4 regions of the Micromonospora sp. M61 genome follow, and region 4 is predicted to be linked to each of the others. Evidence: riboswitches for the same ligand, from Rfam matches in the RefSeq annotation. Region 4 holds a riboswitch; each other region holds the start of a gene.
What was found. Region 4 has a riboswitch for cyclic di-AMP ahead of KBX34_RS14580 (hypothetical protein). Riboswitches for the same ligand answer to the same signal wherever they lie in the genome.
Positions count from the first base shown of each region.

Region 1: it holds a riboswitch for cyclic di-AMP, as region 4 does, so the genes downstream of both, KBX34_RS28885 (coiled-coil domain-containing protein) here and KBX34_RS14580 (hypothetical protein) in region 4, are expected to answer to the same signal.
Region 2: it holds a riboswitch for cyclic di-AMP, as region 4 does, so the genes downstream of both, KBX34_RS11680 (C39 family peptidase) here and KBX34_RS14580 (hypothetical protein) in region 4, are expected to answer to the same signal.
Region 3: it holds a riboswitch for cyclic di-AMP, as region 4 does, so the genes downstream of both, KBX34_RS34280 (NlpC/P60 family protein) here and KBX34_RS14580 (hypothetical protein) in region 4, are expected to answer to the same signal.

Region 1 is NZ_JAGPYA010000071.1:21,651-29,245, forward strand. Features, by position in the region: gene KBX34_RS28870 (alpha/beta fold hydrolase) at 1-781, shown strand, start outside; gene KBX34_RS28875 (AAA family ATPase) at 890-3,004, shown strand; gene KBX34_RS28880 (cation diffusion facilitator family transporter) at 3,112-4,029, shown strand; cyclic di-AMP (ydaO/yuaA leader) riboswitch at 4,143-4,274, shown strand; gene KBX34_RS28885 (coiled-coil domain-containing protein) at 4,280-5,344, shown strand; gene KBX34_RS28890 (hypothetical protein) at 5,510-6,010, shown strand; gene KBX34_RS28895 (SRPBCC family protein) at 6,035-6,502, opposite strand; gene KBX34_RS28900 (PfkB family carbohydrate kinase) at 6,698-7,595, shown strand, end outside.
Region 2 is NZ_JAGPYA010000016.1:438-8,032, reverse strand. Features, by position in the region: gene KBX34_RS34235 (DNA topoisomerase (ATP-hydrolyzing)) at 1-314, shown strand, start outside; gene KBX34_RS11705 (TrmH family RNA methyltransferase) at 564-1,082, shown strand; gene KBX34_RS11700 (alpha-ketoglutarate-dependent dioxygenase AlkB) at 1,109-1,744, opposite strand; partial or broken gene KBX34_RS33540 (spore coat protein) at 1,825-1,938, shown strand; gene KBX34_RS11695 (acyltransferase) at 2,161-3,414, shown strand; gene KBX34_RS11690 (hypothetical protein) at 3,515-3,865, shown strand; gene KBX34_RS11685 (hypothetical protein) at 3,998-4,768, shown strand; cyclic di-AMP (ydaO/yuaA leader) riboswitch at 5,053-5,194, shown strand; gene KBX34_RS11680 (C39 family peptidase) at 5,427-6,281, shown strand; gene KBX34_RS11675 (alpha/beta fold hydrolase) at 6,415-7,167, shown strand; partial or broken gene KBX34_RS11670 (polysaccharide pyruvyl transferase family protein) at 7,195-7,595, opposite strand, start outside.
Region 3 is NZ_JAGPYA010000029.1:316-5,782, forward strand. Features, by position in the region: gene KBX34_RS18050 (pyridoxamine 5'-phosphate oxidase family protein) at 1-252, opposite strand, end outside; gene dcd (dCTP deaminase) at 352-930, shown strand; gene KBX34_RS34280 (NlpC/P60 family protein) at 1,006-2,046, opposite strand; cyclic di-AMP (ydaO/yuaA leader) riboswitch at 2,060-2,195, opposite strand; gene KBX34_RS18065 (peptidoglycan recognition family protein) at 2,447-4,411, shown strand; gene KBX34_RS18070 (C40 family peptidase) at 4,466-5,467, opposite strand, start outside.
Region 4 is NZ_JAGPYA010000021.1:63,387-70,981, forward strand. Features, by position in the region: gene KBX34_RS14555 (hypothetical protein) at 1-518, opposite strand, end outside; gene KBX34_RS14560 (heavy-metal-associated domain-containing protein) at 532-741, opposite strand; gene KBX34_RS14565 (metal-sensitive transcriptional regulator) at 840-1,136, shown strand; gene KBX34_RS14570 (copper-translocating P-type ATPase) at 1,143-3,227, opposite strand; gene KBX34_RS14575 (YibE/F family protein) at 3,537-4,907, shown strand; cyclic di-AMP (ydaO/yuaA leader) riboswitch at 5,074-5,204, shown strand; gene KBX34_RS14580 (hypothetical protein) at 5,209-6,228, shown strand; gene KBX34_RS14585 (carbonic anhydrase) at 6,285-7,013, opposite strand; gene KBX34_RS14590 (MarR family winged helix-turn-helix transcriptional regulator) at 7,241-7,576, shown strand.

The sequences.
Region 1 (7,595 bases), on a different contig from region 4:
ACTCGGCGGGGCGGTGCGGGTGGTCACCTACGACGCGCGGGGGCACGGCCGCTCCAGCTGCATGGCGCTGCCCACGGCCACACTGGCCCAGCTGGGTGACGACCTGGCCGCGGTGATCGACGCGGTGGCGCCTCCCGGGCCGGTGCTCCTCGTCGGGCACTCGATGGGCGGCATGACGATCATGGAGTACGCCCACCGCCACCCCACGCACTTCGCCGCCCGTACGGCCGGGCTGGTCTTCGTCTCGACCACCGCCGAGGGGCACACGCACACCGTCTACGGGCTCTCGCCGCGGATCGCCCGGTTGATCCGGCTGGCCGAGACGACCGGAGCCGGAGTGCTCGCCCGGTGCGGGTCGTGGCGAGCGCCCCGGGCCCTGCTGAACGCGCTGCAACCGAGCATCCGGTGGATGCTCTTCGGCGACCACTGCGAGCCCTCCGACATCCGCCTGGTGACCTCCGCGGTGGCTCGTGCCTCGCTGCGCTCGATCGGCGGGTTCCGCGCCTCCATCGGCACCCAGCACCGACTGGACACCCTCGCCGCGTTGGCCCACCTGCCGGCCGCCGCCCTGGTCGGCGACCGGGACCGACTGACCCCACCGCCCTGTGCCGAGTCGATCGCGGCGGCGCTGCCGGCCACCGAGCTGACCGTCTGCCCGGGTGCCGGGCACATGCTGATGATGGAGCGCCCGGACGAGGTCAACGCCGCCCTCAGCGGCGTACTGCGTCGGGTGCTCGCCGCACCGCAGCGCGGGGTGACGCCCGCCGGGACGGGCGTCTGAGCGCGTTCCCGCACCTCGGGCGCGGCGGGCCGGGCCGGGGGCCGTACCCTTCTGCGGTTGGCTTGCGCGGTTTCCGCCGCCTGCCGGCGACCTTCGAAGGAGCGTGCGTTGACCGACCAGACCGGCCTGGAGCAGGAGATCGCCGTCGAGCAACGCCACCTCGACCGGGTGTACGCCCGACTCGCCGAACTACGGCAGTCGGCGGTCCGCGCCGAGCGTGACGGCTACCGGATGGCTCGGGTGGGCACGCACGGGGCGCTGGTCGAGCGCGACGCGATGGTCTTCCACGCGGCGCAGCGGCGGCACACCCTGGACGCCGAGCACGAGGGGCTGGTCTTCGGCCGGCTGGACCTACGCGACAGTCAGGTGCTGCACGTCGGGCGCCTCGGCATCCGCGACGAGGACGCCCGCACGCTGGTCGTCGACTGGCGGGCACCGGCCGCTGCCGCCTTCTACCAGGCCACCCCGGCGCAGCCGCTGGACGTGGTGCGCCGCCGCACGATCCAGTCCCGCGCCGAGCGGGTCACCCGCATCGAGGACGACCTGCTCGACCCGAACGCCGCGCCGGAGGGCATGACGGTCGTCGGTGACGGTGCGCTGCTGGCCACCCTGTCCAAGGCCACCGGCCGGGGCATGCGGGACATCGTGGCGACCATCCAGCGGGAACAGGACGAGGCGATCCGCTCCCCCGGCTCCGGGGTCACGATCGTCGCGGGCGGCCCCGGCACCGGTAAGACCGCTGTCGCCCTGCACCGGGCCGCCTTCCTGCTCTACTCCGACCGCAGCCGGTACGCGGGCGGCGGCATCCTGGTGGTCGGCCCGTCGTCGGTCTTCGTGGAGTACATCGGCTCGGTGCTGCCGTCGCTGGGCGAGGACACCGCGACCCTGCACTCGCTGGGCACCCTGTTCCCGGGCATGAGCGCCACCCGCACCGACCCGCCCGAGGTGGCGGCGGTGAAGGGCTCGCTGCGGATGCGTCGGGTGCTGGAGCGGGCTGCCCGCGACGCGGTGCCGGGCGGCCCGGGTGAGCTGCGGATGCTCTACCGGGGCACGCTGCTGCGGCTGGACCGGACGGCACTGGACCGGATCCGGGACCGCGCGTTGCAACGGGGTGCCCGCCGCAACGAGGTGCGCCGGGCCGGCTTCGACGGGGTGTTCGCCGCGCTCTGGGCGCAGGCCCGTGAGGTGGGCATTCGACTGCCGGACCAGCGGACCTTCGAGGCGGAGATCGCCGAGCGGTCGGAGTTCCGGGAGTTCCTCAAGGCGTGGTGGCCCCGGCTGCACCCTCGACACGTTCTGGGCTGGCTGGCGCAGCCGGACCGGATGCGCCGGTACGCCGGGGGGATCCTCTCCTCCGCGGAGATCCGGCTGCTCAGCGCCGCGTACCGGCACCTGGACACGACCGGGCTGACCATCGCCGACATCGCGCTGCTGGACGAGCTGGACTCCCTGCTCGGCAAGCCGGCGCAGTCGGCCAAGGCCCGGCGCGACCCGTTCCAGCTGGCTGGCGGCGTACGCGAGTTGAGTACCCTCGGCGAGCGGCAACGGGCCGCCCGTGCGGCGGCGCGCGAGCGCCCGGAGGACTACCGGGACTACGCGCACGTGGTCGTGGACGAGGCGCAGGACGTCTCACCGATGCAGTGGCGGATGGTCGGTCGACGTGGCCGTCTGGCCTCCTGGACGGTGGTCGGCGACCCCGCCCAGACCGCGTGGACCGGGGACCCCGACGAGCTGGACCGGGCCCGGGACCAGGCGCTGGGTCGGCGCAAGCGGCACGATTTCACGCTCACCACCAACTACCGCAACTCCTCGGAGATCTTCGCGGTGGCGGCGGCGGAGATCCGCCGGCTCTATCCTGACCTGCCGCTGCCGACCGCGGTCCGCTCCACCGGGGTCGACCCGGTCGAGCTGGTGGTGCCCCCGAGCGGGTTGGAGACCGCGACAGTGGAGGCGGCCGCCGGCCTGCTGGCCGAGGTGGAGGGCACCGTCGGCGTGATCACGCCGGTTCCCCGCCGCGACGAGGTCGCCGGCTGGGTCGCCGCACTCGGCGCGCCGAGGCTCCAGGTGGTCACCAGCCTGGAGGCCAAGGGCATGGAGTACGACGGGGTCGTCCTGGTCGCCCCGAGCGAGATCCGGGCGGATCCGGGTGCCGGGGTGCGCACCCTGTACGTGGCGCTCTCCCGGGCCACGCAGCGCCTCACCACCATCGACCCGACCGGCTGATCCGTGCTGGCGAGCCGCCGGCGAGAGTTGCCGCCCCTACACTTGCATACATAGCGATGTGAACATACATTTGACCGGGTCCCGGCTGGCGGCGGAGGGTGGTTCTCGTGGGCGCAGGTCATGACCACCACCACGGGTCCGTCGCCAATGCCGCACACCAGCACCGGGGCCGCCTCTGGGCGGCATTCGGGCTGCTCGCCACCCTGATGGTGGTCGAGGCGGTAGCCGCCCTGCACACCGGCTCGCTCGCCCTGCTCTCCGACGCCGGGCACATGTTCACCGACGTGCTCGGCATCGGGATGGCGCTCGCCGCGATCACCGCGACCCGGCGGGCCACCGGCGACCCGCAGCGCACCTTCGGGCTCTACCGACTCGAGGTGCTCGCCGCGCTGGCCAACGCCGTCCTGCTCTCCGGCGTCGCGATCTACGTGGTGATCGAGGCGATCCGCCGCTTCGGCGACCCGCACGAGGTCATCGCCGGCCCGATGCTCGCGGTGGCCGTGCTCGGCCTGCTCGCCAACATCGCCGCCTTCGCCCTGCTCCGCGCCGGAGCCCGGGAGAGCATCAACCTTCAGGGTGCCTACCTGGAGGTGCTCGGCGACCTGCTCGGCTCGGTCGGCGTGATCGGCGCCGCACTGCTCATCACCGTCACCGACTGGTGGTGGGCCGACCCGCTGGTCGCCGTCGCCATCGGCGTGTTCATCCTCCCGCGCACCTGGCGGCTGGCACGGGCTGCCGTCCGCATCCTGGTGCAGGCCGCCCCGGAGCACCTCCAAGTGACCGCCGTGCACGACCGACTGGCCGCGGTCCCCGGTGTGGTCGAGGTGCACGACCTGCACGTCTGGACGCTCACCTCCGGCATGGACGTGGCCTCCGCACACCTGACCATGGCACCCGGGGCGGAGGTCGGCGCGGTGCTCACCGCCGCGCGTACGGCCCTGCACGACGACTTCCGGATCGAGCACGCGACGTTGCAGATCGAGCCGGGCGCCGCCTCGGGAGCGTGTGGCTCGATCGAGTGGTGACAGCAGCCTCTCGTGACGACGCACGCACCGTCCGTCACATTGGCTGCAGCCACCCCACCGGCACCGGTAGGCTCGGTCCCGGCCTCCACCAGGCGGCGCCCTCCCGGCGCCGGTGGTGGTCGCCGCCTAATCGCCCGCGAGGGCGAACCGGGGAACCACGTACCTGGGGTGCATCCGCGTCAGCGGTAGGGATCTTCCGTCCCGAACCCGTCAGCTAACCCGGTCGGCGGCTGACGGAAGGACATGCACAGTGGCACCAGCACGACCACCCGCCGCCCGACTGGCGGCCCTGATCGTCGCGATGTTCGCCCTCGGCGTCGCGCTCCCGGCCGGCACCGCCTCGGCCGCTCCACCGACCGGCCTGCGGGCCGCCGCCCCCGACTCCGACGAGGAGGGTGGCACCCCCGCGCTGCGAGCCCAACTCGAGGCGGCCAGCAAGGGCTACCTGGACGCGAAGCGCGCCCTGGCCGCCTCGGTGCAGCGGCAGCAGCAGCTCACCACCCAACTGAAGACCATCGAGGTCGAGCTCAACCAACGCAGCGGCAAGGTCGGCGAGATCGCCGGCGTCGCGTACCGCACCGGCCGGCTCAGCGCGATGTCGGCGCTGCTCAACAGCGACAGCCCGGAAGGCTTCATGGACCGGGCAGCCGCACTGGACGCGGTGGCCGCCAACGAGGACCGGGTGCTGCGCGACCTGCTCAGCAGCAAGGACCAGGCCAACCGCACCCAGGTCGCCCTGAACGGTGAGATCAACGAGCAGCGCAAGCAGGTCGCGGTGATGGCCAAGCGCAAGGAGCAGGCCGAACGGGCCTTGACGGTGGCCACCACCCCCAAGCCGCAGCCCGCCGCCGACACCGACTCCAACCGGGGCACCTCCGCCGCCAACGCGAAGGCCGCGCCGCGCAACTCCGACGGCTCCTGGCCGTCGGAGACGTGCAGCGTCAACGACCCCACGCCGGCCAGCGGCTGCATCACCCCGCGCACCCTGCACGCCCTCAACCAGGCCAAGGCGGCCGGCTTCACCCGGTACGTCTCCTGCCACCGACCCAGCGGCTCCGGCGAACACCCGAAGGGCCGGGCCTGCGACTTCGCGGCCCAGACGGGCGGCTTCGGCGGCGACGCCACCGGCGGCGACAAGACGTACGGCAACAACCTGGCCGCGTACTTCATCCGCAACGCCGACCGGCTCGCCGTGCTGTACGTGATCTGGTACAGGCAGATCTGGCTGCCCAGCAGCGGATGGAAGTCCTACAGCGGGGCGGGTGGCGACCCGTCCAGCGACCACACCAACCACGTGCACCTGTCGGTCTACTGATCCGGCCGTTCCCCAAAGTGTGTGATGCCTGTGAGTCATCAAGATGACTCACAGGCATCACGTTCGTCCGGGCAGCGCTGTCCGACCGGGCTACGTCGCCGGGCGTACCCCTGATGTCGTCGCTCGTCGGACGACCCGGCGGCGGTCGGCGGGCAGCATCGCGGTATGCCTCGGATCCCACCCAGCGCCCGCAAGGGGCTGCTCACCCTGCACCTGGTCACCTCGCTGGGCTGGCTCGGCGCCGACCTGGTGCTGCTCACCCTCGGCATCGCCGTGCAGCGTGGCGCCGACCCTGCGGTGCTCTACCCGGTCGGCGCGCTGGTCGGCACCGTCCTGTTCGCGCCGCTGAGCGTCCTGGTCTGGCTCATCGGTGTCGCCAGCTCGCTGCTCACTCCGTGGGGCCTGCTGCGCTACCGGTGGGTGGTGGTCAAGCTGGTGCTCACCACGGTGATGGTCGGGCTGGTGCTGTTCCTGCTCACCCCGAATCTGCGGCACGCCGGAGCGGTGGGCGCCGCCCTGCCCGCACGGGACCGCGCCGACCTGGTGATCGCCCCCGCGGTGTCGACCAGCCTGATGATCATCGCGACGGTGCTGTCCACGTACAAGCCGTGGGGACGGCGTCCCGCCGCCCAGCCCGCACTGGCGGGCCGCGCCCGCAACCGGTGACCCCACTGCCGTCCCGCGCTCGGGTCAGGCTGGGGGCGGCGGGTCACCGGTGCGGTCGAGGGCAGCGCCGAGGCGGGTGGCCAGGGCGAGGTGGGCGGCCCGGGCCTGACGGAACGCGTACCGGAACAGCGGGGTCGGCGCGGTCAGGGTGATGTCGACGTCGATCCGGGTCAGGCCGTCCGGCTCGGGGCGCAGCCGGGTGTGGTTACGCACGGTGGTGGCGGGCCACTGGCGGGCCACCATGACGATCTCGTCGTCCTCGCTGATCAGCACGTCCGCGTGGTAGGTGGTCCGGAAGCGCAGCGGGCCGGCCGCCAGCCGGTCGTTGATCGTGTAGCTGGCCTGCGCACCGGGTCGGGGCGGCAGTCGGCGGACCCGGACGATCAACGGGTGCAGCTCACCCTGCCGGGTCAGGTCGCTGAGCAGCGCCGCCGCCTCGGCCGGCGAACACCGGGCCTGCACGGTGTAGCTGAAGGTATCGCTGCTGAGCACACCGTCTCCCGCCGTCGATGGTCGCACGATCGTCCCGTACCGATGTCTGGCTGGCAATGTCCGAGGGCCGGCCCGGGCCGGCCCGATGACACGCCCAGTCACCGTTTGGCGCATTAAGGTCGTTCAGTGAGGAATCACCCGACCGCGCTGGAGGCGGACATCATGAACGGCGACGATCCGGTGAGCGGGCACGTGATGGTCTTCGCGCCCACTCCACAGCTGACCGTGACCGTCGACCAGCCGAACGACCACCCCGAACTGCACCTGCACCCCGGCGGGCAGGGCGTCTGGCAGGCCCGGATGGTGATGTCGCTCGGTGTCGAGGTGGTGCTCTGCGCCGCCCTCGGCGGCGAGATCGGCCAGGTGCTGGAGCCGCTGCTGGTCAGTGAGGGCGTGGACCTCAAGGCGGTGGCCCGTGATTCCGGCAGCGGCGGGTACGTGCACGACCGCCGGGACGGCTCCCGGCAGGAGATCGCCGACGTGCCCGGTCAGCCGTTGAGCCGACACGAACTCGACGAGCTGTACAACCTGGCCCTCGGCGAGGGCCTGTCGGCCGCGGTGAGCATCCTCAGCGGGCCGAACGAGCCGTGGCTCGTGCCTGCCGACCTGTACCGACGCTTCGCCGCCGATCTCAGCGCCAACGGCGGTCGGGTGGTGGTCGACCTCTCCGGCGATCACCTCGGGTCGGCGCTGGAGGGCGGCGTCTTCTTCCTCAAGGTGAGCCACGAGGAGCTGATCCGCGACGGCCGCGCCCGCAGCGACGACATCGTGGAACTGACCCGGGCCATGTACGAGCTGCACGCGGCGGGCGCCGAGACGGTGGTGGTGAGCCGGGCCGACCAGCCGGCACTCGCGCTCATCGACGGGGAGTTGTTCGAGGTCGAGATGCCCCGGTTGGAGGCCGCCGACCCGCGCGGCGCGGGCGACTCGATGACCGCCGGGGTGGCGGCCGTCGTGGCCGGCGGCGGGGACATCCGGACCGCCATCCGGACCGGGGCCGCGGCCGGCGCGCTGAACGTCACCCGGCACGGCCTGGGCACCGGACGACTGGACTCGATCACCGGCCTGGTGGAACGGGTCCGACTGGTGCCGG
Region 2 (7,595 bases), on a different contig from region 4:
TCTTCGGCGCGGTCCGCACCGACGACCCGGGGCACGGCGAGCCGATGGTGGTCACCTCCACCGGGGCGACGGTCAAGGTGACGCCGTTCAAGTCGTACCCCGCGAAGGGCCGGGCGACCGGCGGCGTGCGCGCGCACCGCTTCCTCAAGGGTGAGACGGACGTGGCGGTTGCCTGGGTGGGCCCGCGCCCGGTCGGCGCGACCGGCACCGGCGATCCGGTGGAGCTGCCGGCGGCGGACCCCCGCCGCGACGGCAGTGGCTTCGCGGTGATGCTCGGCCCAACGGTGGTAGGCCACCTCATCGAACGCGACTGACCCCCCAAACCCGCCGCCCCCCGGGGCGTGCGGGGTGTCCCGACCTCAAGATCCGCGCAACTTCGGGGGAGTTGCTGCCTCCGACATGCCGCAGGCAGCTCTTTCCCTGAAGTTGCGCGGATCTTGGCGTCTGAACGCGGTCCGTGCGCGGGGTATGGTGAGGGTTCTTGTTGTCGGTGATGGCCTGGGTGCGCCGCCAAGCACCTCTCACATGATCTTTCTTCTGTCCGGCGGAGTCGCCGGCGCGGCGTGAGCGCCGCCATCCGGGTCCGGCCAAGGCGTGAGCTGCGTGCCGCCCGCCGACCCCGCCAGCATCGCTGCTGGGGTCATCTGATCGCCGCCCCGCTCTGGCCGCTGCACGGCGCGAACCTGGGCACCCTGCTGCGCACCTGTGACGCGGTCGGTGCCTGCCTGGCCGTGCCGCCGTTCCGGTGGGTGGACGAGGCTCTGGCCCGGGGCAACACCCTGCGCCGGCCGGGCTGTGTCCACCGGGTCGGCAGCCCGCTGCGGTGGCTGGCCGCCGAGCGGGCCGCCGGCTCCCGGATTCTCGGGGTGGAGTTGGCCGACGAGGCCGTCCGACTCGGTGACCTGCCCGCCGCTCGGGGGCGCACCGTGGTGCTGCTCGGGCACGAGTCGACCGGCATCCCGCCCGAGGCACTCGAGCACCTGGACGCGGCCGTGGAGATTCCCATGGTCGGTCACGGCCAGAGCCTGAACGTCGCCGTCGCCGGGTCGCTGGTCCTCTACAGACTCGCCGGCCTGCTGTAGGGCAGGCCGGGGCGGCGCCGACGAGGTCAGGCGACGTTGACGGGGCGGAACTGCACGCTGACCCGGGGGCCGACGGGGCGGGTGGTCTTCGGGATGGCATGTTCCCAGGTGCGTTGGCAGGAGCCGCCCATCACGATCAGGTCGCCGTGGCCCACCGGGAAGCGCAGGCTGCTGCTGCCGCCGCCACGTGGGCGCAGCAGCAGAGGGCGGGGTGCTCCGAAGGAGACGATCGCGACGATGGTGTCGGTGTGTGCTGACCGGCCGATGGTGTCGCCGTGCCAGGCGACGCTGTCCCGTCCGGAACGGTAGAGGCACATGCCTGCGGTGACGAAGGGCTCGCCCAGCTCGGGCGCGTAGTGCCGGGTCAGCTCCGCCCGTGCCGTGGTGAGCACGGGGTGGGGGAGTTGCCGGTCGCCGCCATACCAGCAGAGCAGGCGGGGCACGTCGACCTCGGTGTCGTACATGGTGCGCCGCTCGGCTCGCCAGGGGACCTCGGTGAGCAGGGTGTCGAGGACGGCGTCGGAGCCGCGCACCCAGCCCGGGAGGTGGTCGACCCAGGCGCCCGGGCTGAGCTGGTGTCGTCGGATCTGACCGGGCAGTGCCCCCAGGGCCGGCTCGGCGTCGGCGAGGTCGAGCATCGACGGCTGGTAGGCGGCCTGCATCATGCGGCCACCCTAGCAGTCCTTTCGTACACCCGTGCTATTCCTGTGCCATGCGGATCCCTCAAGATCGTGCTCGATCCCAGATCATCCGGCCGGTCCCGCCCACCACCTCGCTACCGAAGCTGATCACCGAAGCTGACTTGGTGGTCAGCGCCGCAGGCACGTCCACCTGGGAACTCCGCTGCCTCGGCGCACACGCCCACGGATGGTCCGGTCCGCCACCAGGGCAGCCTGTGCCTACCCATTCCGCGTTGGCCGGGGTGGAACGCGTCCGATTCACCCGGGAGTGCCCCGGGTAGGGTGCCCCGGGTACGGCCCCTTCTGGGCCGTCGCGGGCGTCGCCGTCGCGCCGTCCGACGTCGTACCGAGGAGGACACGCACGTGCTGGTGACCTTGCCGAGCGTCGGGATCCCAGCATGACGAGCGCCGCCGCGGCGACGGCTGCCCGGCCCACCCCCGCGCCGGCCCGGCTGCCCTCGCTGACCGGGCTGCGCTGGATCGCCGCGTTGCTGGTCTTCGGATTCCACGCGGGCACCATGCGGATCATCGCCGAGCCGGACTACAAGGCCGTGGTCGACGCGCTGTTCACCCTCGGCCTGTCCGGGGTGCAGTTCTTCTTCATCCTGAGCGGTTTCGTGCTGGTCTGGTCGGCCCGCGTAGGCGACTCCCGGCGCACCTTCTGGCGGCGACGGGTCGCCAAGATCTATCCGAATCACCTGGTGCTGTGGGGGGCGGCGCTGCTGGTCGCCTGGTGGTTCGCCGACCCGGTCCTGCCGGCGGTCGCGCTGGAGAACCTGCTGTTGTTGCAGGCCTGGGATCCCCGACCGGGCTGGTTCTACAGCATCAACACCGTGAGCTGGTCGCTCTCCTGCGAGTTCTTCTTCTACCTCTGTCTGCCGTTGGCGCTGCCGCTGCTGCGCCGGGCCCGGCCGAAGCTGCTCTGGGTGCTGATCGTCGCGCTACCTCTGCTGATCCTCGCGCTCTGGCCGGCCCAGCACCTGGTGCCGGAGGCGAGCCGCTGGTGGTTCACGCAGATCTTCCCGCCCGTACGGTCGCTGGAGTTCTGGATGGGCGCGGTGGCGGCCGAGCTGATGCGCCGTGGCCTCTGGCGGGGCCCGGGGCTGACCGCAGCCAGCGTGATCTTCCTGGCCACCTGGGTGGCAGCGGCAGAATGGATTCGCGCCGAGCTGTGGACCACGCTGCTCGCGGTGGCGTATCTGCTGGTGATCACTGCCGCCGCGGACGCGGACGTCCGAGGTAAGCGTTCCCCATGGCGGTCCCGACCGGTGGTCTGGCTCGGCGAGGTCTCCTTCGCCTTCTACCTGGTGCACGTGCTGGTGATGACGAGCGTGCTGCGCTGGAGCGGTGACTGGGGGACGGGCTTCCAGGGCTGGCGTGGCCCCGTCGCGGTGCTCGGCTTCCTACTGGTGAACCTGGTCCTCGCCGGGCTGCTGCACCGCTTCGTCGAGACCCCGATGATGCGCCGGCTCGCTCCACGCCGCCCGGCCCGCCAGGTGGCCGTCCCTCAGCAACGCACCGCCAGTATTGAAGTCAACGGCCGCGAAGACCGCACCGCCGATGCCGTCGGGACCCAGGCCCAGGCCGGCGAAGCTGCCGTCGGCGACGTCGAGCAGGCCAGCAGTCGATCGACGTACGTCGACTTGCGCTGAGGCGTCCGCACTGGTCAGCGCGGTCGGCGCGGTCGGCGCGGCGTACGCCGACACGCCCGTGGTCGATGCGCCCGGCCCGGCGTGACGGTAGCGTGGGGGCGTGCTTCCGGTCGCGTTCACCTGTCCCCTGTGGTGGGTGGCGCGCTGGGCGACACGGGTGCTGACCAGCCTCGCCGTCGTCGCGGCCCTGGCGCTTGGCGCAGGCCCGGCCTCGGCCGCCGCGCCAACGCCGACCGCCGCGGCAACGCCGACCGCCGCGCCGACGCCGACCGTGCACGCGGCCCCTGCGGTCGCTGAGGGAGCCGCCGAGAAGGCCTTCCCGGTCTGCTCAGTCGACTCGCACCCGGCCGTGGTGGCCGGAGTGCCGCTGGTGTGCGCGGCCAGGTCTGAACGGCTGCCCCTCGTGGACGGTCCGAGGAGCTGGGCGCCCCGGGCTCCACCCGGGCGCTGATCCACCGGGACGAGCGTCCCGTCGCCGCGCCCTGTCGATCCACCCGTCCCGCACCTCGCCGATCCGTGGCCCACCGTGGCCCGGTGGCCGGTGGGGCTCCCACCGCATTGTTCTCTCCCCGAGGTGCCGACCATGGAGACCGTCGTCTTCTACCAGTTCGTGACCGAGGTGCCGCAGGCCGCCGCCATCTGGTCAGCCCTGTTCCTGCTGGCACTGGGCGTACTCGTCGTGCTGGCCGCCCGCCCCGAGCGGGACCGGCCAACGGACGACCCGGCCCCGGCGGCGCCCACCGCCCGGGAGTTGGCTGAGGCCGAGGCCGTCGACCTGCGCCGGTACGCCGAGGAAGTGGCCGTCGCCGCGGCCGGCGCGGGGCAGAACGCCCGGCGGCGACGGGCTTCCTGGCTGACCGCTCAGGAGGAGATGGAGCGGGCCTGGGGCGGTTACGACGAGGCGGACGCGGCGGCGCGTCGCTTCGCGGGGGCCGGGGCGCTGCCCACCCCGCATACCCCCCGCACCCCCGCCGAGTACGCCTCCCGGGAGCGCTACCTGCATCGCGCGGCGGCGGCGGCGCACTGGCGGGGCGACCTGACCATGGCGCAGTTCGGCGACGTGTTCGGGCACCGGCACGGTTGGGATCCCCGGCGGCACCCGGTCGAGCAGGAGGTGCTGCTGAGCCGGGCGATCCGGGACGCGAGGCTGGCCGACTACCAGGCCGCAGCCACCCGGGAGCGGGCCGCCTGGCGGGACGCGGAACTGGCCGCCGAGTCGGCCCGCACTCTCGCCGAGGAGGCGTACGCGGCAGCGGCCCGGCTGCGGCCGAACCCGGTACCCGCCCGCCGGGCGGCTACCCGGGCGTTCCGTCCCGCCCTCGTGGCACGTTGGCGCCCGGCTCGCGCGGGTTGAGCCCGATCCGTTATGTGAGCCCGGTCATGTCAATGGCGAATCGGGCGTCGGGCACGATTGGCTCGATTGTCCCCGTGATTGTGGCCGCATAATCGGCGACCTGTCCGGTTGTCGCCCGTTGGCGTCACCGTAACCGCTTGTCCCATCGAGTCACGTCATCGGCAATACGCGCAGAAATTGTCGCGCCGATTGGGGTTTACGCAGGTGAACCCGGCTTGGCAGGGTGAGAGCCGGCCAGTACTGTCGTCCCGTCCGGTGCGGTAACCGTTCGCAAGAGGCGACGCCGCGCCGACCCGCTCAATCGTGATCTACGAACCGGGGACCCATCAGTAAGTCCGGGGTGAATCCGCGAGCCACGGCCCGCGGTAGGGCGATCTTCCCGCCCGAATCCGTCAGCTAACCCGGTAGGCGGTGTCGGAAGGAGTTCCATCCTCGTGCAGCACCTTTCCACCCCTCGGTTGTTCCTTCGCCTCCACGGCGTAGCGGTGCCCCCGCTCATTCGTCCAGTGACGGTGAGCTGACCCCCCGGGTCATCGCCTAACCGCCCGGCCGCGCCGGGCGTTCCCCTGAGCGGTTCACCATCCGCGGACCATCGTCCGCGCGCTGGCGCCTGCCCGGATGCCGGTCCGGCCCCGGTGTGCCGCTCTCCCCCCGATCCGTGGAGGACCCCGTGAAGCACACCCTGAAGCGTCAGCTCCGCCGCCTCACCACCGAGCGTCCGTACCAGATCGTTGTCGCCTCCGCCGCGGCCCTCGCCATCGCCACCACCAGCGGCGCCCTGGTCACCAGCGCCGACGACGCCCCGGCCAGCCAGCACACCGCGACCACTGTCGCCGAGATGCGCAGCGACACCGCTGCCTCCCGCAGCGAGGCGCGCGATGCGTCCCCCTCGGCCAGCACCGCACCGACCACCGCCGCCCCCGCGCCGGCCACCAGTGCCGCGTCGCCCGCAGCCAAGGCCAGCAGCAACCCGGACCTGACCCGTAAGCCGGAGCGGCCGAAGCCGCCGGCGACCAAGGTGCTCGACTACGACTACGAGGCGCAGAACACGTACTACAACTGCGGCCCGGCTGCCACCCGCAACGCTCTCAGCGCCGCCGGAATCGACCGCACCCAGAACGAGCTCGGCGCCGAGTTGGGCACCACCGAGATGGGCACCAACTCGGCCCTGGACACCACCCGGGTGCTCAACGCCGAGGTGAAGGGCTCCCCGTACCGGACCCGGATGTTCGCCGGCGCGCCCAGCCCGGCCCAGATGGACCAGCTCCAAGCTGACGTCGTCAAGGCCATCACCGACGGCCGTGGCGTGGTCGCCAACGTCGTCGGTGACGCCACCGACACCAACGGCGGCTGGCACTCCTACGGCGGCGGGCACTACATCGCCGTGGTGGGTTACAAGGACAACGGCCGGACCGTGCGAATCGCCGACTCGGCCAACGCGGCCGACCCGTCGTACTGGATCACCACGATCGACCTGGCCAACTGGATCGCCAGCCGGGGCTACTCCGCCTGACCCAGGCACGTTGACCGCTTCGGGCGCCGTCCCCCACAAGGGGCCGGCGCCCGCGGCGTCTTCACCGAGCGGTCAGGCCTGCGCCGCATCGACGACCCTCGTACCTGGTCGCGAACCGTGGGAGACTGCGGCCGTGGTGGATGAATCAGGTGGCCGGGCAGGCCGTGGGCCGATCCTGTTGCTGCTGCACGGGATGGGGGCGACCGGGGACGTCTGGCTGCCCTGGGCCCCACTGCTGAAGCAGCACTGGCCCGGGCGGTGGCTGGCACCGGACCTTGCCGGTCACGGCTGGTCGGCCCCGCTGCCGTCGTACTCCTTTGATGGGTTCGCCGGCCGGATCGCCCACGGCCTGGTCGCCGACGACCGGATCGTCGTGCTCGGGCACTCGCTGGGCGGGGTGGTCGGCCTGGCGTTGGCCGCCCGCGCCGCCGGGATGCCGGTGGAAGCGGTGGTCGGGCTGGGCATCAAGGCGGTCTGGTCACCCGACGAGCTGACCCGCGCGGCCGAGCTCGCCGCGCGCCCGGTGAGCTGGTTCGCCAGCCGCACCGAGGCGGCCCGCCGCTACCTGCGCGTCTCCGGGTTGGTCGGCCTGGTCCCGCCGGATCATCCGGTGGTGGACGCCGGGTTGCGTCAGGTCGACGGCCGGTGGCGCCTCGCCATGGACCCGACAGCCTTCGGCGTCGGCGAGCCAGACCTGGCCCCGTTGCTGGCGGCGACCGACGTGCCGGTGGTGCTGGCCCGTGGCGAGCACGACCCGATGGTCACCGACGAGCAGCTAAGGGCGTACGGCGTACCGGTCGTCACGCTGCCCGGTCTCGGCCACAACGCACACGTGGAGGACCCGGCTGCCGTGCTGGCGCTGCTCGACCCGTACCGACGCGGGTGAGCTGGATGAAGCGGACGCGGTGGCTGGTCACCTGGCTCCGAGCATCCGGCGGACCCGGCCGGCGACGGCCTGCTTGACCCGCACGCGCAGTGACCGCGCGTGGAGGGTATTGACCTCTGTCTGGAGCGTCCGGGTTTCGTCCCGCAGCCACTGGATGCGCGTCAGCAACTCCTCGGGAGAGTAGGCGGAGACCGGCCGGACCGCAGGTGGGTAGACGGTCTGGCGGACCTGCTCGTCGAAGCGGGTGGCGCTGTCTCCGTCGGCGAACGAGAGGCCGAGGTCGTGCTTGGCGAGGAACGCGGTGATCCGTGCGAAGCGCTCCTTGTGGCCCTCGTTCAGGGCCGTGTAGTCGGCTTCCGCATAGAGTTGGGCAGCGTCGACGTCGGCCGGCGCATCGCGCAACAACCGGTGCGGGATGTCGAAGTATC
Region 3 (5,467 bases), on a different contig from region 4:
GCTCTCCTCCGGCGGGAACGAGTGCAGCGCGTAACGGCCGTCGCGTTCGAGATCGCGGCGCTTCGGAGAGTCGACGATGAAGCAGAACAAGCCCTCGTCGGTGATGACCGGGGAGACCGGATGGACCCGGGGCCCGCCGTCGGCGCGGACCGTGGCCAGGTAGCCGAAGCCTGGCCCGTACTGCTGGAGGAGAACGCGGATCCCGTCGGCGAGTCGGGGCTCGTCGGCGGCGAATTCGGACCAGGAAGCCATGTGGGCATTCTATCGAACAAATGTACGAGCAGCGACCTCGACTCGCTGGTCATCGGCACCGAATCCTGGCACTTTCGGCAACGCAGCTATGGTGGTCCGATGCTGCTCTCCGACCGCGACCTGGTCTCCGAGATCAAGGCCGGCACGCTGGGCCTGGAGCCGTTCGAGCCCACCCTGGTCCAACCCTCCAGCATCGACGTCCGACTCGACCGGCTGTTCCGGGTCTTCAACAACCACCTCTACACGCACATCGATCCGGCGATGCAGCAGGACGACCTGACCTCTTCGGTCGAGGTGCCCGACGGGGAGCCGTTCGTGCTGCACCCGGGCGAGTTCGTGCTGGCCTCGACGCTGGAGGTCATCTCGCTGGGCGACCAGCTCGCCGGCCGACTGGAGGGTAAGAGCTCCCTGGGCCGGCTCGGGCTGCTCACGCACTCCACCGCCGGCTTCATCGACCCGGGGTTCTCCGGTCACGTGACGCTGGAGCTCTCCAACGTGGCGAACCTGCCGATCACCCTCTGGCCGGGCATGAAGATCGGGCAGCTCTGCATCTTCCGGCTCTCCTCGCCGGCCGAGCACCCGTACGGCTCGGCGGTCTACGGCTCGCGCTACCAGGGCCAGCGGGGTCCGACGCCCAGCCGCGCCTGGCAGCACTGGCGCACCTGGCCCACCCGCTGACGGGCTGAGGCACCACGGTCAGACGACGAGGGCCCGCCGCGACCGATCGCGACGGGCCCTCCTGGTCACCCAGGATCAGCCTGGGCGGCCGTAGCTGTGGATCGGGCCGTCGCCGACCTTCTTCATCTTGACCGGTTGGCCGGCCTGCGAGGCGTGCACGACCCAGCCGTTGCCGACGTACATGCCGACGTGGTGGATGTCGCTGTAGTAGAAGACCAGGTCGCCGGGGCGCAGGTCGGCCTTGCTGACGTCCTTGGTGACGCGGCTCTGCTGGGCGGCGTTGTGCGGCAACGACACCCCGGCCTTCGCCCATGCGGCCAGCATCAGCCCGGAGCAGTCGTACGAGTTCGGGCCCTCGGCACCCCACACGTAGGGCTTGCCGATCTGCGCGCAGGCGAACTTGACCGCCGTGCCCGCAGCGCCGCCGGGATAGCTGCCGGGGCAGGGCGCCGGACGCAGCGGACCGCCGCCCCCGTTGCCGTACACCTTGAGGCGCAGCTTCTGCAGCCGGTCGATCTCCTCGTTGATCTGCTTCTTCTTGGCCGCCAACTGGGCCTCGGTGCGGGCCAGCTGGGCCACCATCTCGTCCAGCGGCGCCTTCTGCGCGGCCAGCTCGTCGCGCAGGTCGGCGACCTCGCGTACGTCCTGCTGCTGGTTGTGCGCGAACCGGTCGAGCATTTCGAGCTGGCTGACCACCTCGCTGGGTGACCGGCTGCCGAGCATCGCGTTGACGGTCGAGACGGTCTCGCCCTTGTACGCGCGCACGGCCAGCGCGCTGACCTTGTCCATCGCGGCGTCGACCTGCCGCTCGAGCGGGGCGATGCGGGCGGCCAGCGCGTCCGCCTGCTTGCGCTTGACGGCGAGGTCGGCCCGGGTGGCGTTGTGCCGTTCGATGATCGGTTCGAGTGTGTTCCAGTCCGCGTCGATCTGGCGCTCGATCTCGGCGACGGACGGGTCGGCGTGGGCGGCCGTGGCGCTGCCCGTCAGGACGACGGCGACGCCGACCAGTGCGGCGAGAGCGGTGGTGAAGCGGGACCAGCGTGGGCGCGGCACGATCGGCGTCGGGACGGCGAATGCCGACCGCTCGGACGACGGCCGCGGGGCATGGAGTGCCACCGGGGTTCCGTACTCCTTCTTCCTGACCGCCTACCGGGTTAGCTGACGGGTTCGGGCGGGAAGTCGGCGCCCTACCGCAGTGGCTGCGGATTCACCCCGAGGGACGTGGGTCCCCGGTTCGCTCGGAAACGACTCGGCGGTGTCGGTCCGTTACCGCCCGGGATGGGCGGAGCTGCTGTCGGGCCGACAAATGACCAGAGTAGAGACGCCCGTTACCGATCCGCAACCCGTACGGCCGTGACACTCCGTACCGATTGGGTGGGGGTCACCGACCGTGTGTGAAGAATTCTTTCTGAACAAGTAGATAGATGGAAAGGTATTGACGCGGACTCTCCAGCGGCGCGATGGTGACCTGACCTCTACCCGCGAGAATCTAGGGGGTTCGATGCACCATCCAACCGTGTCGGCCGGCTGGCGCGCGCTGCTCGCCACGACCGTCGTCGCCGCCGCGAGCGCGGTGCCACTCTCCACGGCCGCCAACGCCGCACCCACCGCCGATCGCCAGCAGCAGTACGCCGCCGCGGCGACCGAGTACGGCGTGCCGACGGGCGTGCTGCTCGGCGTCTCCTATCTGGAGTCCCGCTGGGACAGCAACGCCGGCACACCGAGCACGAGCGGCGGCTACGGCCCGATGCACCTGACCGATGCCCGCCACGTTGCCGCTCTACCCGGGCGCGGCCACCACGACGCCGGCGCCGAGGACCCACGCGGTGACGACTCCCGGCCCTCCCGGGTGCCCGCGCCCCGACCCGTCGAGGCCCCCGCACCGACCGCCGCCGCGTTGCAGACCGTGGACGCGGCGGCCGCACTGACCGGTGCCACCCCCGAGGCGCTGCGCACCGACGCGGCGGTCAACATCCGGGGTGGGGCCGCGTTGCTCAGCGCGTACCAGCGGGAGTTGGGTGCGCCGGTCGGAGCGGACACCGACCCGGCGGCCTGGTACGGGGCGGTGGCCCGCTACGCCGGTGCGGACAGCGCCGACGCCGCCGCGGCCTTCGCCGACGAGGTCTTCACCACCATCGCCGCGGGCGAGTCCCGGATGACCGACGACGGCCAGCGGATCACCCTGCCGGCGCGCGCGGTTCAGCCCGAGCGCTCCTGGTTGGACCGGCTGGGCCTGCGCCGGTTGGCCCGCCCGGACGGGCTGGAGTGCCCGCGCACCATCTCCTGCGAGTGGATCCCGGCACCCTACGAGGCGTTCGGCGACGGGGACTACGGCAACCACGACCTCTCCGACCGGCCCGCCCGGCAGAAGATCGAGTACATCGTCATCCACGACACCGAGGCGAGCTGGGCGACGACCCTGAAACTCGTCCAGGACCCGACGTACGTGAGCTGGCACTACTCGCTGCGCTCGGTCGACGGGCACATCGCCCAGCACGTCAAGACCAAGGACGTCGGCTGGCACGCGGGCAACTGGTACGTCAACGCCAAGTCGATCGGTCTCGAACACGAGGGCTTCGCCGCGCAGGGCACCTGGTACACGGAGGCGATGTACCGGACCTCGGCGAAACTGGTGCGGCACCTGGCGCTGCGGTTGGGCATCCCGCTGGACCGCCAGCACATCATCGGCCACGACAACGTGCCCGGCACCGTCGCCTCGACCGTGCGGGGGATGCATTGGGACCCGGGCCCGTACTGGGACTGGACGCACTACTTCGACCTGCTGCACGCACCTCGGCTGGACACCGGCACCCCGGCCACCGGGCTGGTCCGGATCGACCCGGACTACGCCACCAACCAGCCGGCGTTCACCGGATGCGTCACCGTGGGCGTCCCGTGCGCGCCGCGCGGCTCCTCGTCGGTGGTGCTGCGGAGCGCACCGTCCGAGAACGCGCCGCTGGTCAACGACATCGCGCTCCGACCGGACGGCACCCCGAACACGATGGCCGTGTCGGACCACGGGGCCCGGGCATCAGCCGGGCAGACGTACGCGCTCGCCGGACGGCAGGGCGACTGGACCGCCATCTGGTACCTCGGGCAGCGGGCCTGGTTCCACAACCCGGCGTCCGCGCCGACCGCCAGTTGGACCGTCGGCGTCGTGGCCACGCCGAAGCCCGGTCGGACGACCATCCCCGTGTACGGAAGGGCGTACCCGGAGCAGGCGGCGTACCCGGACGGGGTGCCCTACCAGACGATCTCGCCGTTGCAGTACACCCTGGCCGCCGGACAGCGGTACGCAGTCGGCGCGGTGCTGGCCGGCGAGTACTACCGGGCCAGCACGTTCGACGGCTCGTCGCCGGGCGACTGGACGGTGATCCGCGGCAAGAACCGCTACGCGCAGATCCAGTTCGGCCACCGCATCATGTACGTCGATCTCGCTGACGTGCAGTTGCTGCCCTCCCCGGTGGGCGCGCCCCGCTGACGAACAACGACGGCCCCCGGTCGGTGACCGGGGGCCGTCAGTGCGTGATCTGGATCAGCCAGGTCTGCGGAACCCGGCGACCGGCATGGTGTTGATGCTGGACACCTGCACCGGTTTGCCGGCACGTGGCGCGTGCACCATCTGGTTGTTACCCAGATAGAGCCCGACGTGACTCAGCCCGGAGAAGAAGAAGACCAGGTCACCGGGGCGAGCATCAGCTCGCGCAACCGCCTTGCCCTCGTTCCACTGGTCACCGGTGTGGTGGGTCAGGGAGATCCCGGCCGCCTTGTAGGCGTACTGGGTCAGCCCCGAGCAGTCGAACGAGTTCGGGCCGGTGGCACCCCAGACGTACGGCTTGCCGACCTTGCCGCAGGCGGTCTTGATCGCGGTGCGGGCGGCCTCGCTGACCACTCCGTTGATGGTCGGGCAGGCCGCGGTCTTTACCGTGGTCTTGGGCATCGACGCCTCGAGCTGCTTGATCTCGGCGTCGATCTGCTTCTTCTTGGCCGCCAGGTCGTTCTGCTGCTTGGTCTGGGTGACGATCAGCTCGTCCAGCTTCTGCTTCTCGCCGTCGTACTTGGCCCGCACGGCCAGCACGCCCTCGACCTCCTTGCGCTCCTGCGCGGCCAGCCGATCGAGCACGGTGAGCTGCTCGGCGAGCGTGTCCGGCTTGACGCTGACCAGCAGCGAGCCGATGTCGTGCGACGGTCCGGAGATGTAGTAGCGGGAGGCGAGGTCGCCGACCCGGTTGAGCGCCAGCTCGCTCTGGAGCGCCAGCGGCTCGATCTTCTTCTGCAGGCCCGCCGACTTCTGTCGATTGACCTTCAGCTGCGCCCGGACCTTGTTGTACTGCTCGATGGTGGGCTCCAGCTGCTCCCACTTCTTGTCGATCTGCGCCTCGATCTCGTCGACCGTCGGATCGGCGTGAGCCGGTGCGGCGAGCAGACCGGCGCCGACTGCGGCGGCGGCGACCAGGACGAGCAGACGGTGGACGCCGCGGCGCAGGCCACCTGGCCGAGCAGACGTGTTCAGGCCGTGACGATGAGGGGGCATGGT
Region 4 (7,595 bases):
GGGGCGGGCAGCGGCCGTTCGGTCAGCTCACCGGGGACGGTCACGTCCACCCCCAGGGTCAGCGCCTCGCCTCCGGTCGGGGTGAAGTCGGCGAACGCCCGCCACAGCCCGGCACCGGCCAGCGGGGTGTCGACCCGCCAGGTGCCGTCCGCTGCCAGCTCGGGGTGCACGTGACGGAAGCCGGAGAGGTCCCGCCGGGCGACGATCAGGTGCATCTGCTTGTCGTGCGCCACGTCGTACCGGGTCACCGGTTGACCGTCCGGCCCGGCGATCCGGAAGGCGAACTCGTCCTCCGGGGCGTCGACCGGTTCGAGGGTGTAGCCCCGGTCGGACACGAGCAGGCCGCCGGGGAGCCGGTCGGTCGTCTCGTCGTGCTCGCCCGTCGCATGGGCGCCGTCGCCGTCGTGCCGGCCCTCGACCACCGGGGCGCGGTCGACGACCCGGCCGATCCCGTACGTCGTGCCGAAGACCGCCGCGAGGCCCACGGCGAACCCGGCCAGTCTCGTCACGGTGCGCATGCCCGCCCTCCGATCACGCGTCGACGAGGTCGTAGCCGGCCTCGTCGACGGCAGCCCGGACAACTGCCGGGTCCAGTGGCTGGTCGCTGCTGACGGTGACCCGGCCGGCCGCGAGGTCGACCTGGACGTCCTGCACGCCCGGGATCGCGCCGACCTCGGCGCTCACCGCGCTGACGCAGTGCCCACAGGTCATGCCCTGCACCTGGTACGTCGTGTTGACCATTGGAACGCCTCCCTGAACGGATTACCCGTACCCGGTGGGGGTATCCCACCCGAAGACGACCGTACCATACCCCCCAGGGGTACGCTATCCTGGTTCGCATGACCGCACCCACCCCGATCCGCGGGTACACCGCCAGCAAGGACCAGCTGCTCACGCGGCTCCGCCGCGTCGAAGGGCAGGTCCGCGGCATCGAGAAGATGGTCGACGACGACCGCTACTGCATCGACGTGCTCACCCAGATCTCCGCCATCCAGGCCGCACTCGACAAGGTGGCGCTGGGGCTGCTCGACGGGCATGCCCGGCACTGCATGCACGAGGGGGCGGCCGAGGGCCGGGCCGACGAGATGGCCACCGAGATGATGGCGGCGGTCGGCCGGCTGATGAAGCGCGGCTGACGCCCCTCAGTCCAGCGCCGGGTCGAGACGGACGCGGCGCAGCAACTGCGCGTTGAGCGCCACCACGATGGTGGACGCGGACATCAGCACCGCTGCCACCGCCGGGCTCAACGCCACGCCGGCCCAGGCCAGCACACCCGCCGCCAGCGGCAGCGCCACCACGTTGTAGCCCGCCGCCCAGGCCAGGTTCTGTCGCATCTTCCGGTACGAGCCCCGGGACAACCGGACCACGGCAGCCACCCCGCGCGGGTCCGAGGACGCCAGCACCACCCCGGCGGACTCGATCGCCACATCGGTGCCCGCGCCGATCGCGATACCGACGTCCGCTCGGGCCAACGCCGGAGCGTCGTTCACCCCGTCACCGACCATCGCCACGATCAACCCTCGCCGCTGGAGCTCCGCCACCCGGTCGTCCTTCTCCCCCGGCAGCACCTCGGCGAAGACCTCGTCGACACCGGGCCGGAAACCGACCTCGGCCGCGACCGCCTCGGCGACCGGGCGGGCGTCACCCGTGATCATGGCGATGGTTCGGACGCCCTCGGCACGCAGCTCGTCGACGGCCCGCCGGGCCTCCGGACGCACCTCGTCGGTCAACACGAACGCGCCGAGCACGGCGTCCGGCAGCCGCACCAGATGCAGCACCGCCGCACCCCGCGCCGACCACCGCTCGTTCGCCGTCACCAGCTCCGTCGGGAGCGACAGGCCCAGTTCCCGCAGCAGCGCCGGCCCGCCCACCGCGTACTCCGTACCGTCGATCGTCGCCTGCACACCGCGGCCCGGCAGCGACCGGAACCCGGCGGCCGGGACCGGGCCTGCGTGTCCGGCAGCCGCCACGATCGCTCGGGCCAACGGATGTTCACTGTCCGACTCGACACCCGCCGCGATCCGCAGCACCTCGTCCCGCCCGTTGCCCGGCACCGTCACCACGTCGGTGACCGCGTGCTCGCCCCGGGTCAGCGTGCCGGTCTTGTCGAAGAGAACCGCGCCGACCGTCCGCATCCGCTCCAACGCCAACCGGTCCTTGACCAGGATTCCGGACCGCGCGGCCAATGCGGTGGAGAGCGCGACGACCAGGGGGATGGCCAGACCCAGCGCGTGCGGGCAGGCGATCACCAGGACGGTGACCGCACGCACCACCGCCTCGTCGGGCTGACCGAGCGCGGTCCAGACCAGCACGGTCAGCACGGCGGTGCCGGTGGCCACGTAGAACAGCGCCGCGGCGAAACGGTCGGCCAGCAGTTGGGTCCGCCCACCGGAAGCCTGGGCCTGCGCGACCATGCGCTGGATCCCGGCGAGTGCGGTCTGCTCACCCAGCGCCTCCACACCGACCCGGATCGCCGAGTCGGTGGCGACGGTGCCGGCCACCACCCGATCACCCGTCGACCGGGCGACCGGCCGCGACTCCCCGGTGATCATCGATTCATCCAGCTCGGCGCCGCCATCGATGATCCGCCCGTCGGCCGGCACCCGCCCGCCCGGGCGGACCAGCACCACGTCACCGACCCGCAGACCGGTCACCGGCACCGCCTCGACCCGGCCATCCGCCGCCACCCGCTCGGCCTCGTCCGGTAGCAGCGCGGCCAGCGCCACGAGCGCTCCCCGGGCCTGCCCGATGGCCTTCATCTCCTGCCAGTGCCCGAGCAGCATGATGGTGACCAGCGCGGCCAACTCCCACCAGAAGTCCAGGTCGAAGACGCCCACGCTGGTCGCCAGGGACGCGGTGTACGCCACGGTGATCGCCATCGCGACCAGCAGCATCATCCCGGGCGCCCGGTCCCGCACCTCCCGGACCGCACCGACCAGGAACGGCCAGCCGCCCCACCAGAACACCGCCGAGCCGAGCACCGGACCCACCCAGGAGCGGCCGGGAACGTCCCAGCTCAGACCCAGCTGGTCCCAGACCAGGTGGCTGGCCAGGACCACCGGGATGGTGAGCGCAAGGCAGACCCAGAAGCGACGACGGAACATCGCCGGATCGTGCCCGGCGTGCTTGTCGTGCCCGGCGTGCTTGTCGTGCCCCGCTTGCTGCGGGGGCGCGGCCGGGGTGGCGTGCCGCTCATGGCCGGGATCGGGCGGTGATTGAGCGGGCATGTCTCCAACATGCCTGGCCGGGGACCGGCACGCGAGCGGTTCGGCGGCGACACTCCGTCACGACCTGCGTCCCCAAGCCGGGCTGGTTAGCATTCCCCACGATGACCCCCCGCATGCCGCTGCACGAACGGGCACCGGCGCCGCCACCCGGTGGCGTCGCTCCTGGCCGCCCGGGCCGGGCACTGACCATCCGTGATCGGATGGTCGTCGGTCAGCGATCCGCCGCGTCTCCCGCCGCGATTCCGCAGTGCGGATGAACCGACCGGCCCACTGACACGTACCCCGCACCGGATCGTTGGGAGTCTCGCCTTGGGTTCCGACCACACCCGCCCCGCTCCGTCCGCCCCGCCCCGGGTCCGGCGGATCCTCATCATGACGGTGGTGCCCCTCTTCGTCGCCACCGTGCTCGCAGCACTGCTGCTCTGGCCGCGCGGTGGGGCACCGGAGACCGACGGCGGGGCGGATGTGCCGCGCTTCCCCGGCACGGTGACCCGGGTGGTGACCGAACCATGCCCGCCGACACCGTCGAGCCCGGAGGGCACACCACGCGTCGGCGGCGGGCAGTGCGGCACTGTCGACGTCCGGGTGGACGATGGGCCGTCCGCCGGCCAGCAGGTGCAGACACCGGTGCCCGACGGGCCGGGCGCACCCCGGGTCGCGGTCGGCGACGAGGTCATCCTGGTCGAGCTGACCGATCCCACCGATCCCAGCACCAGCAACTGGAACATCTCCGAGCACCAGCGTGGCACCCCGATGCTGTGGTTGGCGGTGGTCTTCGCCGCGGCGATCGTCGCGTTCGGTAGGTGGCGGGGCCTGGCCGCGCTCGCCGGGTTGGCGGCCAGCTTCGCCATCCTGCTCACCTTCGTGCTGCCGGGCATCGGCGCCGGCAAGTCACCCCTGCTGGTGGCGGTGGTGGGTGCCGCCCTGATCATGTTCGTGGTGCTCTACCTGACGCACGGGGTCACCGCACAGACCTCGGTCGCGGTCCTCGGCACCCTGGGCAGCCTGGTGCTGACCGGCGTGCTCGCCACCATCGCGACGGCGGCAACCCACCTCACCGGCTTCGGCAGCGAGGACGCCACCACGCTGTCGATGTTCCAGGGCGACGTGGACCTGCACGGTCTGCTGCTCGCCGGGATCATCATCGGCTCGCTCGGGGTGCTCGACGACGTGACGGTCACCCAGGCGGCCACCGTCACCGAGTTGGCGCACGCCAACCCCGGCCTGACCCGGTTGCAGCTCTACCGGGCCGCGACCCGGGTCGGCCGCGCGCACATCGCCTCCACTGTCAACACCATCGTGCTGGCGTACGCGGGCGCGTCGCTGCCCCTGCTGCTCCTGCTCACCGCCGACGCGCGGCCGATCGGGCAGATCCTCACCAGCGAGTTCCTCGCGCAGGAGATCGTCCGCAGCGCGGTCGCCACCCTCGGCCTGATCGCCGCCGTGCCACTGACCACCGGGCTGGCCGCAGTGGTGACCGCGGCCGGGCGCACGGACGCCACACCGTCCACCGACGCTTCCGCCCCGCGACCTCAGCCGGACCGGGCGGAGGCACTGGCCGCACTCATCTCTCCGCGAGCGGGTCGCTCCGACGAGCCGGAACCGACGCGGACCCCACCCCCATCCACCGCCACCGACGGGTGGCCGGAGCCGAACAGGAGCACGGATACGGCATGGTGACACTCCTCAGCGTGACCAGATCGGGCGTCCACCCTGAGAACCACGTCACTGGTCACTCAACGCTATGGCGAAATGACGCTTTTGGTCGGCATCCAGGCGTAGCTCACACGGCCGACTCTCGGGTAACCTCGCTGCCGGTTACCGATGAAGGCGCGAAGCGGCGCCTGCGGTGCCACCGCCCAATCGCCAACCGGCGAATCGGGGACCCAGGTACGTGGGGTGAATCCGCGTCAGCGGTAGGGGCCACTTCCGCCCCGAACCCGTCAGCTAACCCGGTCGGCGGTCGACGGAAGGGAACATTGTGACGGCACCCCTACGCCGCTGGTTGACACCCGTGGTGGCCGTGATCGCCGCATTGACCGTGCTCGCCGGGCCCCTCCCGGCCCACGCCGCCCCGACGACCCCCACACCGTCCGGGCACGAGGAGGACGGCGAGCCGCAGCTGCTCACCGACGTCATCGAGCAGGCGAACCGCGACTACTCCGCCGCCAAGTCCCAACTGGACAAATCCAAGAAGCGGCAGTTGGAGCTGGCCCTGGAGGTCGACCGGGCCAAGGCCGACCTGGACGCGTTGACCCCACAGGTCGGGCTGATCGCCGCCCAGTCGTACCGGACCGGCCGGATCGGCGCGCTCGCGATGCTGCTGGAGAGCAAGGCTCCCGACGCCTTCGTCCAGCGCGCCGCGGTGCTCGACGAGATGAACATGGTCAATGAGAAGAAGCTCGCCGAGGTCAACACGGTGAAGGCCCGCGCCGAGCAGGCCAAGCTGGCCCTCGACGCGGAGGTCCGCGAGCAGCAGAAGCAGACCGCCCTGATGGCGAGGCGGAAGAGCGAGGCGGACAAGGCGCTCTCCCTCGTTGGCGGCAAGGGCTTCACCGGCGGCCTGGTGGACGCCACCTCGAAGGTGGCCAAGATCGGGCCGGGTCGCACCGCCGACGGTAACTGGAAGCCGCAGTCGTGCAGCGAGAATGACCCGACCACGTCCGGTTGCGTCACGCCCCGCACGCTGCACGCGTACAAGGAGGTCAAGGCGGCCGGCTACAACCGGTTCGTCGGCTGCTACCGATCCGGTGGGCCGTGGGAGCACCCGAAGGGCCGTGCCTGCGACTGGTCGCTGCAGAAGAGCGGCTTCGCCCCGTGGCACAACGATGACACCCGGAGGTACGGCAACAACGTCGCCGCCTTCCTCATCCGTAACGCCGACCGGCTGGGCATCTACTACGTGATCTGGAACCGGCAGATCTGGTTCCCGGCGACCGGCTGGAGTTCGTACAGCGGGCCGTCGAACCACACCGACCACGTCCACATGTCGCTGCTCTGACCCGCTGAACCCTCGCCGAGGGCCGTTCCGCGTCGCGCGGAGCGGCCCTCGTCGCGTCAGGCGGCGGCGGGCGCGGCCGGGTCGAGGGGCCCGGCCTCCTCGCCGAGCGTCGCGAAGCCGGCCGGCACGGCGGCCACCGGGCGGACCGCTCCGGCGGCGAGCCGGTACGACACACCGACCACCGCGCACCGCCCCTGCGCCACCTCGTCGGCCAGCACCGGCGACTGCCCGAGCAGCGTCTCGACGGTCTGTGCGATGTGGATGTCGACGATGCCGTCGATGTCCTGCACACCCTCGGTCTCGGCCCGGCGCAGGCTGGGCAGCACCGCGTCGACCACCGCCCGCAGGTGCCCCTGAGGTTGGGTGCCGGTCGTGGCGACCTCCCGGGCCGCCTGCACCGCACCGCACGAGTCGTGCCCGAGCACCACCACCAGCGGGGTGCCCAGCACTGTCACCGCGTACTCCACGCTGCCGAGCACCTCGGGGCCGGCGGTGTGGCCGGCGGTGCGGACCACGAACAGGTCGCCCAGCCCGCGGTCGAAGATGATCTCAGCGGCCAGGCGGGAGTCGGAGCAGCCGACGATCACCGCGAACGGGTGCTGCCCGTCGGCCACTGCGGCCCGATGCCCGGCGTCCTGGTTGGGGTGGCGGGGGGCGCCGCCGACGAAGCGCCGGTTGCCGGCGACCAACTCGGCGTACGCGCGGGCCGGCTCGCTCAGCGCCGGGGCGCGGTCGGTGGTCCGCTGCGGGCCCGGCTGTCCGCCGGGCGTTCCGGAATGACTCATCCCCGCACCTCGTCTCGACGCATCTGACCTGGTCAACCGGCTCTTGAGCCGGGCCGGCGGCGGGCGCTGGCTCGGCTTTTACGGTCACACGCACCGTAAGATGCGTCAAGGTATACGTGATATGGATTTCATACGTTGACCTCAGCTCGCCCCTGGGTAACGCACCTCGGGCAGGGCCGACGAGACTCCTCGAGGGCAGGGTCGGCATCCGGAGAGGCGGTCACACGATGACGAAGACGGCGGCGGGCGACACCGGTGGTGGGCGGAACTGGACGTTCCTCACCAATCACGGGCACGTTCTGCTGGCCATCGCCCGCGACCCCACCGCCCGGCTGCGGGATGTCGCCGCCGAGGTCGGCGTGACCGAACGTGCCGCGCAGGCGATCGTCGCCGACCTGGAGGCGGGCGGATACCTGCACCGCACCCGCGTCGGGCGGCGCAACGAGTACACCCTCAACCCGTCCGGTCGGTTCCGTCATCCCGCCGAGGCCGACCGCCAGGTCGGTGCCCTGCTCGCGCTGTTCGCCGATCCGTCCACCGCGGAGGTCGGCCCCCAGGCCTGACCCTCGGTCGCCGGGCCGC